Regions from separate parts of the Enterococcus sp. AMC1157 genome, predicted to be linked through region 4. Evidence: predicted binding sites of a transcription regulator. Region 4 holds the regulator's gene; each other region holds the start of a gene.
The links. Region 4 encodes NrdR, which represses ribonucleotide reductase genes. Its sites were predicted from a motif close to ACACNATATATNGTGT; they were not measured.
Positions count from the first base shown of each region.

Region 1: the regulator NrdR is predicted to act here: its motif matches at 2,209-2,224, upstream of nrdD (anaerobic ribonucleoside-triphosphate reductase).
Region 2: the regulator NrdR is predicted to act here: its motif matches at 1,944-1,959, upstream of nrdH (glutaredoxin-like protein NrdH).
Region 3: the regulator NrdR is predicted to act here: its motif matches at 1,978-1,993, upstream of AC4BBX_RS07125 (deoxynucleoside kinase).

Region 1 is NZ_CM177099.1:1,106,832-1,111,496, reverse strand. It holds gene nrdD (anaerobic ribonucleoside-triphosphate reductase) at 1-2,119, opposite strand, end outside; gene AC4BBX_RS05460 (ABC transporter ATP-binding protein) at 2,436-3,203, shown strand; gene AC4BBX_RS05455 (FtsX-like permease family protein) at 3,193-4,665, shown strand, end outside.
Region 2 is NZ_CM177099.1:2,641,879-2,646,543, reverse strand. It holds gene AC4BBX_RS12935 (ROK family protein) at 151-1,152, shown strand; gene AC4BBX_RS12930 (isochorismatase family protein) at 1,185-1,718, shown strand; gene nrdH (glutaredoxin-like protein NrdH) at 2,039-2,263, shown strand; gene nrdE (class 1b ribonucleoside-diphosphate reductase subunit alpha) at 2,387-4,546, shown strand; gene nrdF (class 1b ribonucleoside-diphosphate reductase subunit beta) at 4,568-4,665, shown strand, end outside.
Region 3 is NZ_CM177099.1:1,470,365-1,475,029, reverse strand. It holds gene mvaD (diphosphomevalonate decarboxylase) at 1-593, opposite strand, end outside; gene mvk (mevalonate kinase) at 838-1,818, opposite strand; gene AC4BBX_RS07125 (deoxynucleoside kinase) at 2,052-2,705, shown strand; gene AC4BBX_RS07120 (MetQ/NlpA family ABC transporter substrate-binding protein) at 2,926-3,738, shown strand; gene AC4BBX_RS07115 (hypothetical protein) at 3,956-4,282, shown strand; gene AC4BBX_RS07110 (LacI family DNA-binding transcriptional regulator) at 4,454-4,665, shown strand, end outside.
Region 4 is NZ_CM177099.1:544,334-548,998, reverse strand. It holds gene polA (DNA polymerase I) at 1-104, shown strand, start outside; gene mutM (DNA-formamidopyrimidine glycosylase) at 119-958, shown strand; gene coaE (dephospho-CoA kinase) at 962-1,567, shown strand; gene nrdR (transcriptional regulator NrdR) at 1,743-2,207, shown strand; gene AC4BBX_RS02725 (replication initiation and membrane attachment family protein) at 2,242-3,624, shown strand; gene dnaI (primosomal protein DnaI) at 3,624-4,550, shown strand.

The DNA of each region.
Region 1 (4,665 bases), 560 kb from region 4:
TTCCTAGATAACCACATGTTCTTTTTACGACATCACAGGTTTTGGGATCGTGATTACCACATTCTGGGCATTCAAAACCTCTTTCAGTTGGATGAAAATCACCTTCAAAACCACATTCGTAGCAGTGATCGATTGGAGTATTTGTACCTAAATACCCAACTCGATCATAGGAATAATCCCAAACAGCTTCCAAGGCTTTAGGGTTTTGTTGCAACATTGGATATTCACAATAGTGGATAAAACCACCACTACAATATTGTGGATAATCTTTTTCAAAATCTAGTTTTTCAAAAGGTGTCGGATTTTTTCTGACGTCGTAGTGGAAACTGTTAGTATAATAATCTTTATCGGTAATGTTTTCTACAAGACCAAATTTTTCAGTATCCAAGCGACAGAAACGATCGGTTAAACTTTCACTAGGTGTTGAATAGACACTAAAATGATAGTCATATTGGTTAGCCCATTGATCAACCCTTCTTTTCATTAAACGAAGGATTTCTAAAGTAAATTCTTTGGCCTCTACATTGTTTTCCCATTCACCACCATAAAAGGCAGAAGCAACTTCGTATAAACCGATGTAACCTAGAGAAATGGTTGCTCGACGATTTCTAAATAATTCATCCACTGCATCTTTTGGTGACAATCGTTTCCCAAAAGCACCATACATATACAAAATAGGAGCATTGGCAGGGGTTGCTTCTTTACAGCGTTCTACACGGTAAACAAGGGCATCTTTAGTAATTTCTAAACGTTCTTCGAATAAAGACCAGAATTTTTCTTTGTCCCCATTGGCTTCAAGAGCAATCCGTGGAAGATTCAAGGTTACAACGCCTAAATTCATCCGTCCTGCATTGACTTCTTGCCCATTGGCATCCTTCCAGCCTTGTAAGAAAGAGCGACATCCCATGGGTACTTTAAAGCTACCAGTTAATTCCACTACTTTGTCGTAATTTAGAATATCTGGATACATCCGTTTGGTCGCACATTCTAAAGCTAATTCTTTAATATCGTAGTTTGGATCTTCCGGAAGAGAATTTAAGCCGCGTTTGATTGAAAAAATCAACTTAGGAAAAATAGCTGTCCGATGCTCACTACCTAATCCGTTGATGCGATTTTGTAAGATTGCTTTTTGAATTTCTCGTTCAAACCAGTTAGCTCCCAGACCAAATCCTAAAGAAGTAAAAGGTGTTTGTCCGTTAGAAGTAAATAAAGTATTGATTTCATATTCCAAGCTTTGCATAGCATCAAAAATATCTTTTTTGGTTTTTTTGCGAGCAAAAGCTTCTTGACGTTCAGTGCCGTCAATCCACTCTTGGGCCTCGGTTAAATGTTTTTGATAATTTTTTTCCGCAAAAGGAGCCAATAGTTCATCCACCCGATCCGCAGAACAACCGCCGTATTGGCTGGAAGCCACATTGGCGATAATTTGGGAAATTTGTGCAGTAGCTGTTTGAATGGATTTGGGTGCTTCAACTTCGGCATTGCCCATTTTGAAACCTTCGTTTAACATCTTTTCAAAATCAATTAAACAACAATTAGTCATTGGTGCATAAGGATGATAATCCAAATCATGATAGTGAATGTCGCCTTTTTGATGGGCGTTCGCCACATGGGGAGGTAACATTTTTAAACCAATTGATTTACCAACAATTCCCGCAGTTAAATCACGTTGGGTATTAAATACATTGCTGTCTTTGTTGGCATTTTCATTGACGACTGTTTGATCTTTATTCATCAATTTTTCAATTGTAAAGTTAATATCTGTCGCTTGACTTCGCTGAAAATCTCGGCGAGTACGGTAATGAATGTATTCCTCTGCTAATTCGTATTCATGGTATTGCAAAAGAGTATGTTCCACAATATTTTGTATTTCGTAGATTTTAATATTGTCAATAAAACGTTCGCTAATTTCTTGGTCTACTTTTTCAACAATATCTAGTAGATGACGCTGATCTAATGGTGAAAGGGTTCCATGAATTTTTTCTTTGGCTTTTGCTAAGGCATCATAGATTTTTTGATCGTCGAATTCAACTAAACGACCGTCCCGCTTGATAACTTTGATATTTGCTAAATGTAAGGTAGAAAAAGATTGCTCATCAGATATCTTTATCTCCATCATGACTACCAACTCCCTTTGTTTATTTCTTTATTATCATAAATCAAATGAAGGACTTTTTCAACTACATATAGACAAATATTTTTAATTATATACAATATATAGTGTTTATGTACATTGTGGTTACTCTGTCAAAAAGCGTGTAAGAACAGTGTTTGTGATTGTTTTATTTTGCACAAAAATACGACAAAAATATTTTTAATAGGTATCTGTTTTTTACGAAGAGTTCAAAAATATGCTAAGATACTAAAGAGTCATACACAGTTTTTTAATGAAAAAATGGCACTTTTAAAATATAAGTTAAATGAGGAAGAGTTCGATGAAAATAATGATTGATGTCAAACATCTGACAAAAACTTTTGGTAGTCGTTTAAATCAGACGAAGGTGCTAGATAATTTATCTTTTACTGTAGATCAAGGCGAATTTGTAGGAATCATGGGACCAAGTGGTGCTGGAAAAACAACTTTAATGAATATCTTATCTTCATTAAATTCTCCCACGATGGGGTCGGTTTATATTGATGGCAAAGATATTACTCGAATGAAAGAAACAGAACTGAGTGACTTTAGACGTCAAAAGATTGGTTTTATTTTTCAGGATTTTAATTTATTAGAAACATTAACGTCTAAAGATAATATTTTGCTTCCATTAGCTATTGATCACTTATCAATTGATGAGATGGATCGACGAGTGAAAAAAGTGGCAAGTTTACTGGGCATCGATCATTTGTTAAACCGTTATCCAGATGAATTATCGATTGGGCAAAAACAACGAGTGACAGCAGCTCGTGCGATGGTGGCTGAACCGCAAGTAATATTTGCAGATGAACCCACCGGCTCGTTAGACTCTAAATCAGCCACAGAATTGTTACGTTATTTAAGTGAAGTTAATTTACATCAAGACACCACAGTGCTGATGGTTACACATGATCCCTTTACTGCCAGCTATTGTAATCGAATATTGTTCATTAAAGACGGTGTATTCTTTTCAGAAGTCGTGCGTCGTGGTTCTCGTAAAGAATTTTTTGAGCAAGTGATCGATATGCAAGCAACAATTGGCGGAGGTGGTCGAAGAAATGCTTTTTAAAATCATTTGGCGCAGTTTTTTGCGTCAAAGAAGAAACTATGTCGTTTATTTTTTATGTATGATGCTTTCCGTTATGATTTTTTATTCATTTAGTGCGATGGCTTATGACCAGCCACTGACTCACAGAGCTCAGCAAGATATTCAAATTGAAGGTGTGTTGACCTTAGGAAATGTTGTCGTAGCAATTGTGGTACTATTTTTTATGTTGAGTGCCAATCGTTTTTTTATTCAACAGCGTCAAAAAGAAATTGGTTTGTATCAGTTGTTTGGAGTAAGAAAATCCCGCATGCTATCTCAGTTAGCCGTGGAAACGACAGTTCTAAATGTGATTTCTCTTGTTGTCGGTATCGTCATGGGTGTCGTTTTTTCTAAATTTTTTGCGATGATTTTGATAAAGGCGATGGATTTGAATATTACGAGTCGTTTCTTTATTTCGTGGCCATCTATTGCGACAACCGCTCTGATATTTTTGTTGGCAGTGTTGTTAATTTCAATTCAAAATACTTGGTTACTTTGGAAAAAACAATTAATTGATTATTTTCAACAAAAAAATTCATTTTCCAGTCATCGCATGCAAATTACTTGGAGTAACTATTTGATTGGTAGTATCAGTTTGATTTTAATCGGTATAGGTTATTATATCGCCATGAATTACCAAGAGGTTACGATGCGTTATATTCAACAAACGGATGATATGTATGCTTTTTTATGGATTCCTTTGTTTATTTTGTCTGCTTGTGTTTTTGGAACGTATTTATTTTTTGGATATGGTATTCAAGTGATTCTTTATTTATCAACAAAATGGCATAAATTCAGTTATCGACAATTACGATTTTTTGTCTTAAATAATACTCGTCAATTAGTTTATAAAAATTGGCGTAACTTCTCATTAATTACGATTATTTTAGCTGTGGCAATTTCAATGATTGGTGGTGCCATTGGTTTATTTGCTGTCAGTTATCGAATAACAGATTTGAATCATCCCAGCGAATTTCAAGTAACAAGTGAACGAACAACTCATTTGGAGCAGTTGTTACAACAAAGTGGAGGAACAATAACTAACCGTTTTGTTTTACCTTTGAAAGTCACTGGCTATTTTTCCATTGAAGAAAATGATTTTTTAGATACAGATACCTTTGAACAAGTCAGATTGATTGATGTGGTTTCTGAATCAGATTATCGTCGTTTGCAGGAATCTTTTTTAGAGTTTCCGGATATTGATATTCAAACGAGTCATGGAGCGATTTTGGTTCAATCGAATTTAAATCTTAATCGAGAACTAACAGAAACTGAAAAAAGAATTGCCTTACCTAATCAACAAGAAGTTTATGTTGAACATAGTTTTCCTAATTTTTTGGGAAATAGTTTGTTACGATACGGCTATCAAACATTAATTGTGAAAGATGAACTATACCAACAACTGGATGGTTTGACCTATTGGATCAATTATCTGTCCGCAGAG
Region 2 (4,665 bases), 800 kb from region 4:
CTTTTGTTAAAGTTCTTAATTAAGTATATTAATGATATTATTACTTGTCAATCTATTTTCTGCTTACTATTAAAATTTTACATCCTATCACATCTATATTATAGTTAAGATAGAATTAATTAACCTATTTAATTAAGAGTGAGGAACAAGATGGTAAACAACAAAAATTTAATTCGTGACAAGAATTTGACGCTGTTAAAGCAGCTATTATTTACAAAAGGTTCTGCATTAAAAGCGGAGATGTCCAAAGAAACAGGCATTAGTGTTGTAACAATTAATTCATTAGTCAGTCAACTAGTGGAAGAAGAGGTATTGATTGAAGGAGAATTAACCCAACAATCTTTAGGAAGACCGGCAATTACCTACCATTTTAATTACAATCAAAACCAATTCCTTCTATTAAGTATTCAAGAAAAAAGAGTAAACGAAAAACGCTTCTTAATTCTACTAGGAAAAATCGTCAACTTAGCTGGCGAAGTACAATTAGAAGAAGAAATTAATTTTGAACAAGTTACCCTTCCTCTTTTTCTTGAAAAAATTCATTATTTTCTAAGTCAGTCCATACCGATTGATAAAATTAGTTTATCGATTCCCGGAAAACTATATGACGGTCAAGTACTCTCAAGTTGGCACAGTCTTTTTGATCAATGGAACATTGCTGAAGCTCTTTTGGATATCACACCGGTTCCAATTGTTATCCAAAACGATGCTCACTTGCTAACTGTCGGCTATACGATTTCCCACAAGATAGCTCTTTCGGATACAATCGTAGGTATTTTTTATCCTGAAAATAGTATGCCTGGTATTACGATCTACAGTAATGGAACTATTTTAGAGGGAGGACATAACCTAGCGGGTGAAGCTAAGTTTCTCCCCCACTTGATTGATTCTGACACACCAAACAATAAAATGGAGCTTGTTGGTAACCTAGTGAAAATTCTAGAAATTTATAATGCAGTGATTGCACCCAATTCTTTTGTGATTTCAGCAGAATCTGTTCGTAAATCTACTGTTTTAGAGGTAGTCGAAAATTCACAAATTTTAAGTAAACAAATGAATCAACCAACTATTTTATTTATTGACCATTTTCAAGATGCTTTGACTCTTGGCCTACGCTGGCTCATTCATCAAGACAGTACCTATCAACTTTAATTTGGGTTTCATCATCTAAGGAGGGAAAAGATATGAACAAAGAAGATACATTACTTTTGATTATTGATTTGCAAGAAAAACTGCAACCAACGATTTATCAAGGCGCAAAAATTATTTCTAAGGCCCAGCAAATCATTCAAGCCTTTCAAATATCTGGTATTCCAATGATAATCACCGAACAATATCCAAAAGGTTTAGGTCATACGATTCCTGAAATTACGAGTTCTTTAGGAGAGACTCCTACCTTCGAAAAATTAACTTTCTCAGGCTTTATCCCTGAGATTCAAGAATATCTAGAAAATAAAGCGATTAAAAATGTCGTTTTAATTGGTACCGAAAGCCACATCTGTGTCTACCAAACTTGTAAAGATTTATTGCAAGCAGACTATCATGTGGAAGTTGTCAAGGATGCTATCAGTTCTCGCACCCAAGAACACGCCGAACATGGATTGGAACTCATGAGAGATTTAGGTGCTTCCATTACCAATAACGAAACCCTGATTTATGAAATTTTAGGTGCTGCGGGTACGGACACATTTAAAAAAATTCTAAAAATTATCAAATAGACATTTGCATTGAAAAGAGGTCTTGGAGTTTTTCTACTCCCCTCTTTTCTTTTTTAAAGACTTCTTTTGAGATGTTTTTCACATGCGAAATTTCTTTTTACTTTTTGAATTTTTTTCGGTAGAATATATAAAGCATGTTACATTTCAAACCCCTTTATTCATCAATAGTCTATCTAAAAAGACTTTTAAAAAACCACAACAAATAGTGCTTAGTGATATTCACAAACACAATATATGGTATTTTTCGATTGACTTTCTCTAGAAGTTCATTATACTATTCTTATATACTAATTGAGAAATTTAACCGGGAGGAACTTAATATGAATATCAAATTATTTTCAAAAAACAACTGCATGCAATGTAAAATGGCAAAACGCTTTTTAGCAGATAACAATATTAGCTTTGAAGAAATCAACATTGACAATGATCCAAGTGCAGTCAACTTTTTAAAAGAACAAGGTTACCAAAGTGTGCCAATTATTACATCTGACGCTACAACAGTTGTTGGGTTTCGCCCAGACCAACTTCGTCAATTAGCTAGCTAATTTTTTGTGTCCACAATTACAATTTAGACGTTGGATTTGTCCGTCCTTTCGGGGCTTACAAGTCCTTCTTTTTTTATGAAACATATAGGAAGAAAAATAAAGAGATAAGGTTGTGTAGATAATATGAGTTTAAAAACGTTAAAAGATGTTACTTATTTTAAACTAAACAACGAAATCAATCGTCCAGTCAATGGACAGATTCCGTTGCATAAAGACAAAGAAGCATTAGCAGCTTTCTTTAAAGAAAATGTCGAACCAAATACGAAACAATTTAACTCTGTTCAAGAAAAAATTGATTTCTTAATTGAAAATGACTATTTAGAAGAAGCCTTTATTCGCAAATATACACCAGAATTTTTGGAGCAATTATACACGTTTCTAGACGAACAAAACTTTACATTCAAATCTTTCATGGCTGCTTATAAATTTTATTCTCAATATGCGTTAAAAACTAATGACGGCACTGCTTATTTAGAAAGCTACGAAGATCGTGTGGCTTTTAATGCCTTATACTTTGCGGATGGCAATGAAGCGTTGGCTTTGACTTTAGCGGATGAAATGATTCATCAACGCTACCAGCCTGCGACTCCCTCTTTCTTAAATGCCGGTAGAAAACGCCGTGGGGAATTAGTTTCTTGTTTCTTAATTCAATTAACTGATGATATGAATTCAATCGGTCGTGGGATTAATTCTGCTCTACAATTGTCACGTATCGGTGGTGGTGTAGGGATTACCCTTTCTAACTTACGTGAAGCCAGCGCGCCAATCAAAGGCTACGAAGGTGCAGCTAGTGGTGTAATGCCAGTTATGAAACTGTTCGAAGATAGTTTTAGTTATTCTAACCAATTAGGACAACGTCAAGGAGCCGGCGTTGTGTATCTAAACGTCTTCCATCCAGACATTATTAGTTTCTTATCTGCAAAAAAAGAAAATGCGGATGAAAAAATTCGTGTAAAAACGTTATCTCTAGGAGTACTTGTTCCTGATAAATTTTATGAATTAACTCGCAAAAACGAAGACATGTATTTATTTAGTCCCTATAGTGTGGAAAAAGAATACGGTGTTCCTTTCTCTTATGTCGATATTACTGAAGAATATGATAATTTAGTGGCTAACCCACGTATCCGCAAAACAAAAATTCGTGCCCGTGATTTGGAAAATGAAATTTCTAAACTACAACAAGAATCTGGTTACCCTTATATTATCAATGTTGATACAGCAAATCGCTCAAATCCAGTTTATGGAAAAATCATTATGAGTAATCTATGTTCAGAGATTTTACAAGTCCAAGAACCTTCTCTATTAAATGGCAAACAAGAATATGAAGAACTAGGAACAGATATTAGCTGTAACTTGGGTTCAACAAATATTGTTAATTTAATGGATAGCCCTGATTTTGGAAAATCGGTACGTGCGATGACTCGTGCGTTGACTTATGTTACTGACGCTTCAGATATTGATGTCGTTCCTCCAATTCAAAACGGAAACAGCTTAAACCATACAATTGGTTTAGGTGCGATGGGACTACACACCTATTTTGCAAAAAATCAAATGGCTTATGGTTCTCCAGAATCGATTGAATTTACCGATATTTACTTTATGTTATTGAACTACTGGACTTTAGTTGAAAGTAATAATATTGCAAAAGAACGTCAAGAAGTCTTCCATAACTTTGAAAAATCTGAGTATGCAAGTGGAACGTATTTCCAATCTTACATTGAAGCAGACTATCAACCAAAATCAGAAAAAATTGCAGCGTTGTTTGCAGGCATCCATATTCCAACAAGTGAAGATTGGCAAGCCTTAGCAACTGCAGTTAAAGCCGATGGTTTGTACCATCAAAACCGCCTAGCTGTTGCACCAAATGGTTCTATTTCTTATATTAACGATACAAGTGCTAGCTTACATCCGATTACTCGCTTGATTGAAGAACGTCAAGAAAAGAAAATTGGAAAAATTTATTATCCAGCAGCTCATTTATCAAATGATACAATTAGCTACTACCAATCAGCTTATGATATGGATATGCGTCAAGTAATTGATATTTATGCCACTGCGCAAAAACATATCGATCAAGGAATGAGTATGACCTTGTTTATGCGTTCAGAGATTCCTGAAGGTTTGTATGAATGGAAAACAACAAGCAAACAAACGACACGTGATTTGAATATTTTACGTCATTACGCCTTCCATAAAGGCATTAAATCGATTTATTATGTACGTACCTTTACTGACGATGCAGAAGAAATCGGCAGCAACCAATGTGAAAGCTGTGTTATCTAAAAAGAAGAGGAGGCCTTTTTCATGGCAAACAGTTATTATAAAGCAATTAACTGGAATGAAATTGAAGATATAATTGATAAATCAACCTGGGAAAAGTTAACAGAACAATTCTGGTTAGA
Region 3 (4,665 bases), 930 kb from region 4:
GTTCGTTGCATACCATCACGACTGGAAACATCTTTTTGTTGATCATTAATCAAAATGAAAATCATGGCTAATTCTTGTTCCCAATCATCAGAAGGAACAACTTGAGCAAAAGAACTCGTATCAGAATCCCCTTTCTCCCATTCAACAAAACCACCAAAAATACTTCGGCAAGCAGATCCAGACCCACGACGAGCCAACATAGATAATTCTTTTTCGGATAAACCTAATTGCAGGGCATCGTTACAAGCACCCACCAAAGCAGCTAAACCACTGGCTGAAGAAGCTAAACCAGCTGCAGTCGGAACAAAATTTTGACTTTGCACCTGGGCATGAAGTTGAATTCCAGCTTTTTTACGGGCTAAATCTAAAAATTTACTGATTTTTTTAGTTGCTTTTTCATCTTGGATGTCACCATCTAGTGAAAAGCTATCTTGCGTATATTCAGAAGAAAAACGGACACTCGTCTCCGTATAAAAGGCATCTAGTGTAAGAGATAAACTATTATTCATCGGAAGAATCAGTTCCTGATCTTTTTTGCCCCAGTATTTAATGAGCGCAATATTTGTATACGCCCGTGCTTTTCCTTGATACATGTATGATAAACTCCTTTAAAATAATCTTTTGTTCAATAATTTTGATTTTTCGAACAAAAGGCTGATCTTGTGTTCGATAATTTTGGCTTTTCGAACAAAAGACTGATCTTGTGTTCGATATTTTTGATTTTTCGAACAAAAGGCTGATCTTGTGTTCGATATTTTTGATTTTTCGAACAAAAGGCTGATCTTGTGTTCGATATTTTTGATTTTTCGAACAAAAGAGCAATCCTGTGTTCGATTTTTATGCTTCTTCAAGTGTCACTTCGTATTTATTAGCGGTTGTTTCAACAGAATGGGCAAATCTCCCTAGTCCTTGTAACCAAGTATTTTTAACGCCTTGGTCTTTTAGGATGCTAGCTAATTCTTCTGCTTGTTGCTTATTCTCAAGTAAGACAAGCAAGCAACCACCTCTGCCGCCACCAGTTAATTTCGCACCTAAGGCATGATGTTCTAGAGCTAATTGGATATACTGATCAATAGCTTCGTTACTCACGGTTAAATTTTTCAAATGCTGTTGTGCCTGATTCATCGCTTTACCCAATCGCGATTTCTGATTGTAAATGATGGCTTCTTTGGCTTGTTCGGTTAATCGACCTAATGCTTTAATTTCTACACTTATTTCATCAGGAGCCTTTTCAAAAAGTTTTGCGACTGAACGAACAGCTGAACGCGTTTGTCCTTTGATACCTGTGTCTGCAACTAATAAGTAGGCGTCAATATTAAGTGGAAAAGAAAGGTAATCATGGTCTTTTCTAAAATAGATGGGTTGCTCTCCACTGGTTGCTGCTGCATCGATACCGCTGGGATTTCCATGGGCAATATTTTCGGAAAAATTGACATAGTCCAATAGTTCTTCTTGTGACAAAGTTATTTTTTGCCAGTCAAAAAAAGCTCTAGTAATGGCAACTGCCACGGCTGCGCTAGAACCCATGCCTCGTTCTGAAGGGATGGTGCTTTCAATCACTAGATGGAAATTTTCAGTATGTAATTTTTGTTGTAAGCAAGTAGCTAATTGTTGGATATTTGTTAATTCTTCAGGAACATCTGCTAAAAGTCCGATATGGTAAATAGATGTTAAAGAATTTTCCTTAGCTGATTGCACAGTCGCTGTGACTTGTGTTCCACTAAAAGGAAAAGCAATAGCGGGTTCTCCATAAACAACAGCGTGTTCGCCCATTAGAATAATTTTTCCGGTAGCCTTACCAATACCTTTTGTTGACATGATTGGCCTCTTTCTATACTAGTTTCGAATCCTCTAGCTATTTTACTAGATAAATGTGCTCACGTTAAGGGTTCCGCGCATATTCGATAAAAAAAATTGAAATCTTAAAACTTTATTTGAGATTTCCTAATAAAATTCTTTCAATAATTCTTCTTGACTCCACTAGATATAGTAGGTTAAAGTATATAAGTTGAAAAAAAGTACAATATTTAGTGATAAGTGAGTTGGAGGCAATGAGTGTGATTGTATTAGCAGGAACAATAGGAGCAGGAAAATCTAGCTTGACGGCATTATTAGCAGAACATTTGGGAAGTCAGGCATTTTATGAGTCTGTAGATGACAATGAAGTGTTGCCACTTTTTTATGCAGACCCAAATAAATATGCATTTTTACTACAAATTTATTTTTTAAATAAACGTTTTGATAGTATCAAACAAGCATTAAAAGATGATAACAATATTTTGGACCGCTCGATTTATGAGGACTCGTTATTATTTCATCTAAATGCCGATTTAGGTCGTGCGACAGAAACAGAAGTCCGAGTATATGATGAGCTATTAAAAAATATGTTGGAAGAACTGCCTTATGCCGCGCACAAAAAGCATCCAGATTTATTAATCCATATTCGAGTATCCTTTAAGACTATGCTAGATCGTATTGAAAAACGAGGTCGTGACTTTGAACAAATCTCATATGATCCAAGTCTATATGATTACTATGAAGAGTTAAATCGGCGTTACGATCAGTGGTATAACGACTATGATGCTAGTCCTAAAATTCAAATCGATGGCGATGTATTAAATTTCGTCGAAGATACAGAAGCAGCGAAGAAAGTCATTGAATTGATTGACGAAAAATTAAAAGAAGTACGCAAAGAGACGATTTGAGTAGATTAACTCAAATCGTTTTTTTTTAGAGAATATTTATTTTAGCTTGTGAATCTGTTCCACGAAAAATTTTTTTAAATCAATCAATACCACTCAGAGTAGTATCTCATTAGTTAGGGATTCTATGAGAGAGCTTAAAAATCGATTAGTCGATTTTTGTTATGTTATACTGATTTTGTTTGGTCTAACAAACAAAATTCAGAAATAATGGGGGAAAGAAATGAAAAAATGGTATGGAGCGATGCTTTCATTAATCGCGATTGCAACATTAAGTGCTTGTGGAAATCAAGAAAGCGAAGGATCTGAGGAGAAAGTTATCACTGTTGCTACTCAACTTGAAACGAGTGCAGAGATGGTCAAAATTGCTTCAGAAGTCGCGGAAAAAGATGGTTGGGAAATCAAAAATGTGTCTGTAACGGATAACGTTGCTTACAATGACATGGTTGAACACGAAGAAGCAGATGCAAATTTTGCTCAACATAAACCATTTATGGAACAATATAACGAAGAAAAAAATGCACATTTAGTTGCGGTACAACCAATTTATGACGTGAAAATTGGTTTTTATTCGAAAGACTATCAAACAATAGATGAAATTCCTGACAATGTACAAGTTGCACTTCCAAATGATCCAACAAATGAAGGTCGTGCGTTAGCTATTTTAGAAGAGCAAGGTTTAATTAAATTAGCAGATGGTGTAGGTGTGGAAGGCCGCATCAGAGATGTTGTAGAAAATCCGAAAAACTTTAAATGGTTGTCTGTTGATTTACTGAACCTATCAGAAAGTTATAATGAACCTGGTGTAGCACTTGTATATAATTATCCAGCGTATATCAAAAAAGTGAATTTAACACCAGATGATGCAATATTTCTAGAGGAAAGTAAAACGGATCATTTTGCGCTACAAATTGTTACTCGTGAAGATATCCGTGATTCTGAAAAAATAGAAGTCTTGAAAAAAGCGATGACAAGCAAAGAAGTTCGCGATTTTATGGAAGAAAAACATGGCGATACAATGATTCCTTCTTTTTAAGAAAACAGAAAGTAAAGTCTGACAGTCTATAGGATTGTCGGACTTTTTTTACCTATTTTTATCATTCACATAATTTAATATAGTTATTGGCAGGTAGGGCGTCCGAGTACTAGAAAAAACATTTCGCTAATTATTTTTCATTTTCTAGCAAATAAATTGGGTGAGCAGAAGGACTATAATAGCCTATTAGTAAATAGAAAAAAGGAGTTGGAGTTAGTTGAAAATAGTAGTGGGAATGGTGTCTGTTGCAATGAGTTTGCTTTTATTGGTAGGTTGTCAAACCTCCTCATTGGAAGAAACTCAACAATCAGGTGTAAACCAAACAACAGAGGAAACCGTTGTCGATTCTGATTTTACAGAAGCTACGACGAATGAAGAAAATGAAGCGATGGAAGAATGGTCAGCAATTAATGCGGTTACACCAATTGAGTCCTTACAGTATGAAGTCGTAACGGACAATCGAAATAATCGAGTGATGCTATTTGAGAACGCCACAGGACAAAAAGTGGTTAAAAGCTCTATGTTAAAAACACAGGTCGTTTGAAAGTAATTGATCTTCAAGCGGATGAAACTTTGTTTAATGAGGAGATTAAGTAATTTATTGAAAATTACCGATAATATCAGTTATTTCTACAGTTTTTAGCCTTTTGCTATTTGCTTATTTACCTTTTTTGTGCTTATATTTTAGTAAACGGAGTAAGAAGGTGAAAAGGGTATGGCGGGTATAAGAGATGTAGCCAAGAGAGCAGGAGTATCTATTGCAACTGTTTCTCGTGTATTAAATGAAGATCCGACCCTTTCTGTGACAGAAGAGACACGTCAGAAAATAGCTGAATCTGTAAATTTTTATAATTACTCACTTAAGAAGGCTTCAGGCAAAAAATTAAGTAGTATTGCGGTAATTACCACAGTTTCTGAAATTGACGA
Region 4 (4,665 bases):
CACTTGATAGACTAGTGAAGGAAGTCATGGAATCTGCCGTGTCATTAAGTGTACCACTGGTTACCGACAGTAGCTGGGGCAAGACATGGTATGAAGCAAAATAGAGAGGTGAAACTTTTTGCCAGAATTACCAGAAGTTGAAACTGTAAGAAAAGGTCTTTTACAATTAATAAAAGGAAAAAAGGTTTCTTCAATAGATGTTTTTTGGAATAGAATTATTGAAGCTCCTAGTGTGGATGAATTCAGACACGCTCTGGTTAATCAACAATTAGAAGACGTACATCGCCGAGGGAAATTTTTGATTTTTAAATGGTCTGATTATGATATGATCTCTCATTTGCGAATGGAGGGGAAATATGAGTTTTTCCCTAAGGAAACAAAAGAGATAATTGGGAAGCATACTCATGTGGTTTTTCATTTTTCTGACGGCTCCACCTTACACTATAACGATGTGCGAAAATTTGGTCGTATTGACTTAGTGGGTAAAAATCAGGCAAATATCTATAAAGGAATTCAACAACTAGGTCCTGAACCAACACCAGATGTTTTTAAGTTAGAACCCTTCAGACAACAATTATCTAAATCGAATAAATCGATAAAACCACTATTACTTGATCAAAAAATTGTGACTGGATTAGGTAATATTTATGTGGATGAAGCGTTGTGGCAAGCAAAAATTCATCCAGAGACTTCAGCAAAACTTCTAGATGAAGCTGAAACCGAAAACTTATACCATGCAATCATCGAAGTTTTGGCAAGAGCTGTAGCTGCTGGTGGAACAACAATTCGCTCTTATGCCAATGCTTTAGGAGAAGCTGGGAAATTTCAAATTTCTTTACATGCTTATGGACAAACAGGGCTGCCATGTGAACATTGTGGCAGAGCAATTGTTAAAACCAAAGTCGCCCAACGTGGAACGCATTTTTGTCCGAATTGCCAAATTCGAAAGGAAGAGTAAGTAATGGGAATGGTGTTAGGTCTTACTGGCGGTATCGCAACTGGAAAGAGTACGGTGGTTAACTTTTTTCGTGAATATGGTTTCCCCATTGTGGATGCTGATCAGGTAGCTCGCCAAGTGGTTGAAACTGGACAACCAGGTTTATTGGCGATTATCGCTCATTTTGGTCAAGAAATTCTTTCAGGGGATGGTAGCTTGGATCGTAAAAAATTAGGGCAACTGATTTTTGCCAATCCCAAAGAAAGACGACAATTAGATCGACTTCTAGATCCAATTCTAAGGGCTGAGATAACAAAAAAAATAGCTGCAAAACAACAACAATCATCTTTAGTCATTGCAGATATCCCTTTATTATTTGAAGCAAATTATTGTCATGTGATGGATCAAGTTGCAGTTGTCTATACATCAGAAGATATACAATTAGAACGATTGATGGCCAGAAATCTATTGACAGAAGAAGAAGCTAAGCAACGAATTGCAAGCCAAGTGTCAATTGAGTTAAAAAAAGAGCAAGCCGATATTGTTTTCGATAATCAAGGAACCTTAGAAGAAACGAAGCAACAAGTAAATAAATGGTTACAGGAACAAAATCTGATTACCGAAGTCTAATCGTATAAAATTTTGCAGAAAATTAAATGAATCATTCTAAAAAAACTCTAGGAATTTCTAGAGTTTTTTTCTGTCTGACTGTTAGAAAATAAGAGAAACGTGTTATAATATAAGAAGGTAAATTTAATTTTAAACTAAAAAATTCAAAATAAATCAAGATAAATGAGGTGGAATTATGCATTGCCCAAAATGTCATCATAATAATTCTCGTGTTATTGATAGTCGACAAGCGGATGATGGTCGCGCGATTCGACGCAGAAGAGAGTGCGAAAATTGTGGATTCCGATTCACAACTTTTGAAAGACTAGAAGAAACACCTCTGTTAATAATTAAGAAAAATGGTGCGAGAGAAGAATTTAATCGTGAAAAAGTATTACGTGGCTTGATTCGTTCCGCAGAGAAACGTCCAGTAGCAATGGAACAGATGGAGCAAATAGTGGATCATGTAGAAGCAAAGATTCGTGAATTAGGTGAAAATGAAGTTTCTTCCACGGCAATAGGTGAATATGTGATGGAAGAATTAGTCAATTTAGATGAAATTGCCTATATTCGATTTGCGAGTGTCTATCGTCAATTTAAAGACATGTCAGTATTCTTGAAAGAATTACAAGACATCGTTGATAAAGCGAAAACAAATTAAGATATCATGTAAATTAAAAAGAAGGAGGGCTATCGTGAAGTCAGCATGGGAAGAAGTTAAACCAAATCATATTTATCAAGTATTTAAATGTCTTCCTATAACCGAAGAGGGAAATGATGGGTTACTTTACTTGTATCAACCAATCATTGGACAAAATGCGTTGGCCCTTTATTATACCTTGTTAGGAGATCAAGGAGATCGACAGGAAAACGAATTTGTGCACATTGATATTTTAAATGCACTGAATGTTGGTTTGCCTGATTTTCTGGAAGCTCGAAAAAAATTAGAAGCTGTTGGTTTATTATCTGTTTTTATGAAAGAAGATCCAGAGTTTGATCGGATGTTTTTATATCAGCTAGAAGAACCACTACATCCACAAGCCTTTATCAAAGATGAGATGTACAGTTATTTGCTCTGGAATCAAGTAGGAGAACGTAAATTTAACCAATTAGTGGAGCGTTTTAAACCTAAAAAAATAGATGTATCAGAGTATCAAGAAATCACAGCAACTTTCAGTGATATTTATGGAGGATTGGATCAAGAGGCGTTTCTTAAAAAACAAGAGAAACTCGAGGGAATCTCTCAAAGTTATCAGCAACAATCGCAGCCTTCTATTACTTTAGACGATAAATTGGATTGGAAATTCTTATTAGATATTGCTCATAAAAAATATATTATTGCCGAAAACTTTACCTTTGAATTCAAAAGACAGTTAACCTTATATGCTAATTTATATGGATTTGATGAACTAACTTTAGTGAATTTAATGGCAGAAGTTGTTTCACTAAATGATGGGATGGTGGATCAACGCCAGTTGGCTAGTCTCATTCAGAGACGCCAAGGAACATCAGTGAAAAAAGAAGCTATCACTTTGTCTGGTGATGCTAAAATAAGACGCTTTAATACCCTTCGTCAAACAGGATTCACAGAAGCAGATATTGAATTGATTGATATGAGTGAAACGACTGCACCAACGGACTTCTTACAAGCTATCAAGCAAGAAAAGCACAGCTTTGTTACTGACTCTGAACAATGGCTATTGAGATCTTTAGTTGAAAAAAGTCCTTTACCAAATAGTGTCATCAATGTGTTAATGCATTATGTTCTTGTGGTTCAAAAAAATAGTTCCTTGCAGTCTAATTTTGTTAATAAAATTGCGACGGATTGGTCTGAATTAGGCATTCAAAGTCCAGAGGCTGCTATTCAGCATGTTCGTCAGTTAGTGAAAGAAGCTAAAACTCGTCAAACAAAACCTCAACGAACGAATAATCAAGGGAATTATCGGAAACCAGTTAGGAAAGAAAAACTTCCTGATTGGGTAGAAAACCCAATGGAAGAAATCGAGGATGTAGAGAAACAAGCTGAAATTAATCAAAGACTACAAAAATTTTTACAACGTAAAGAAGGTGATAGCTAGTGAAAGAGATTGGCAAAGATTTAAACCAATTATTAAACCGCAAAAATTATCGTGCAAGATTTGAAGAGATGATTACCGAGGTAATGGAAAATTCCGAAGTAAAGAACTTTTTGGATGAGCATAAAGATCAATTGACGCAACAAGACATCGAAAGAAGTTATGCAAAGATGTATGAATATGTTCAAGAAAAACGAAAATTCGAAATAAACGATCCATCAATGATTGCTCCAGGGTATGAACCACAATTGATATTAAACTATCATTCAGTGGATGTGACCTATGTGCCGACAGAAGAGTTACTTGTAAGAAGACAGCAGGAAGAAATTCGTGGCAGAATTCAAGCTTTGAATATGCCTAAAGATATTCAGGATGCTAGAATCGCCACCTATGATCAAACACCAGGTAGAGGGGAAGCCTTAGTAGCGGCAATGGACTTTCTTGAAGAATATTTGGACAATCCAAAACAATTCCATAAAGGCTTGTACTTAGTGGGGAGTTTTGGAATTGGTAAGACCTATCTATTAGGAGCAATTGCTCGTTATTTGGCAGAAGCTGGACATTCGACGACGCTATTACATTTCCCTACTTTTGCTGTAGACATGAAACAAGCAATCGGTAAAAATCAGGTCAATGAAAAAATTGAAGTAATAAAAAAAGCCCCTGTACTAATGTTGGATGATATTGGTGCAGATTCAATGAGTAGTTGGATTCGTGATGAAGTATTTGGTGTCATTTTACAATATCGTATGCAAGAACAACTTCCCACATTCTTTACTTCTAACTTTACGATGTTGGAGCTGGAAGAACACTTGTCCATTACTCAAAGAGGTGAAGAGGAACCTCTAAAAGCTAAACGAATTATGGAAAGAATCCGTTACTTGACCAAAGAAGTTCAAATGACTGGAAAAAATAGACGTAATTCATAAGGAGAATCCTATGAAAAATATCTAATATTAACAATTGCTGTTTCTTATTAACTTCTTGTGCTGCACCAAATACTAATGGTTCCCAATCCAGTGAGAACATAAGTGAGACGACAGA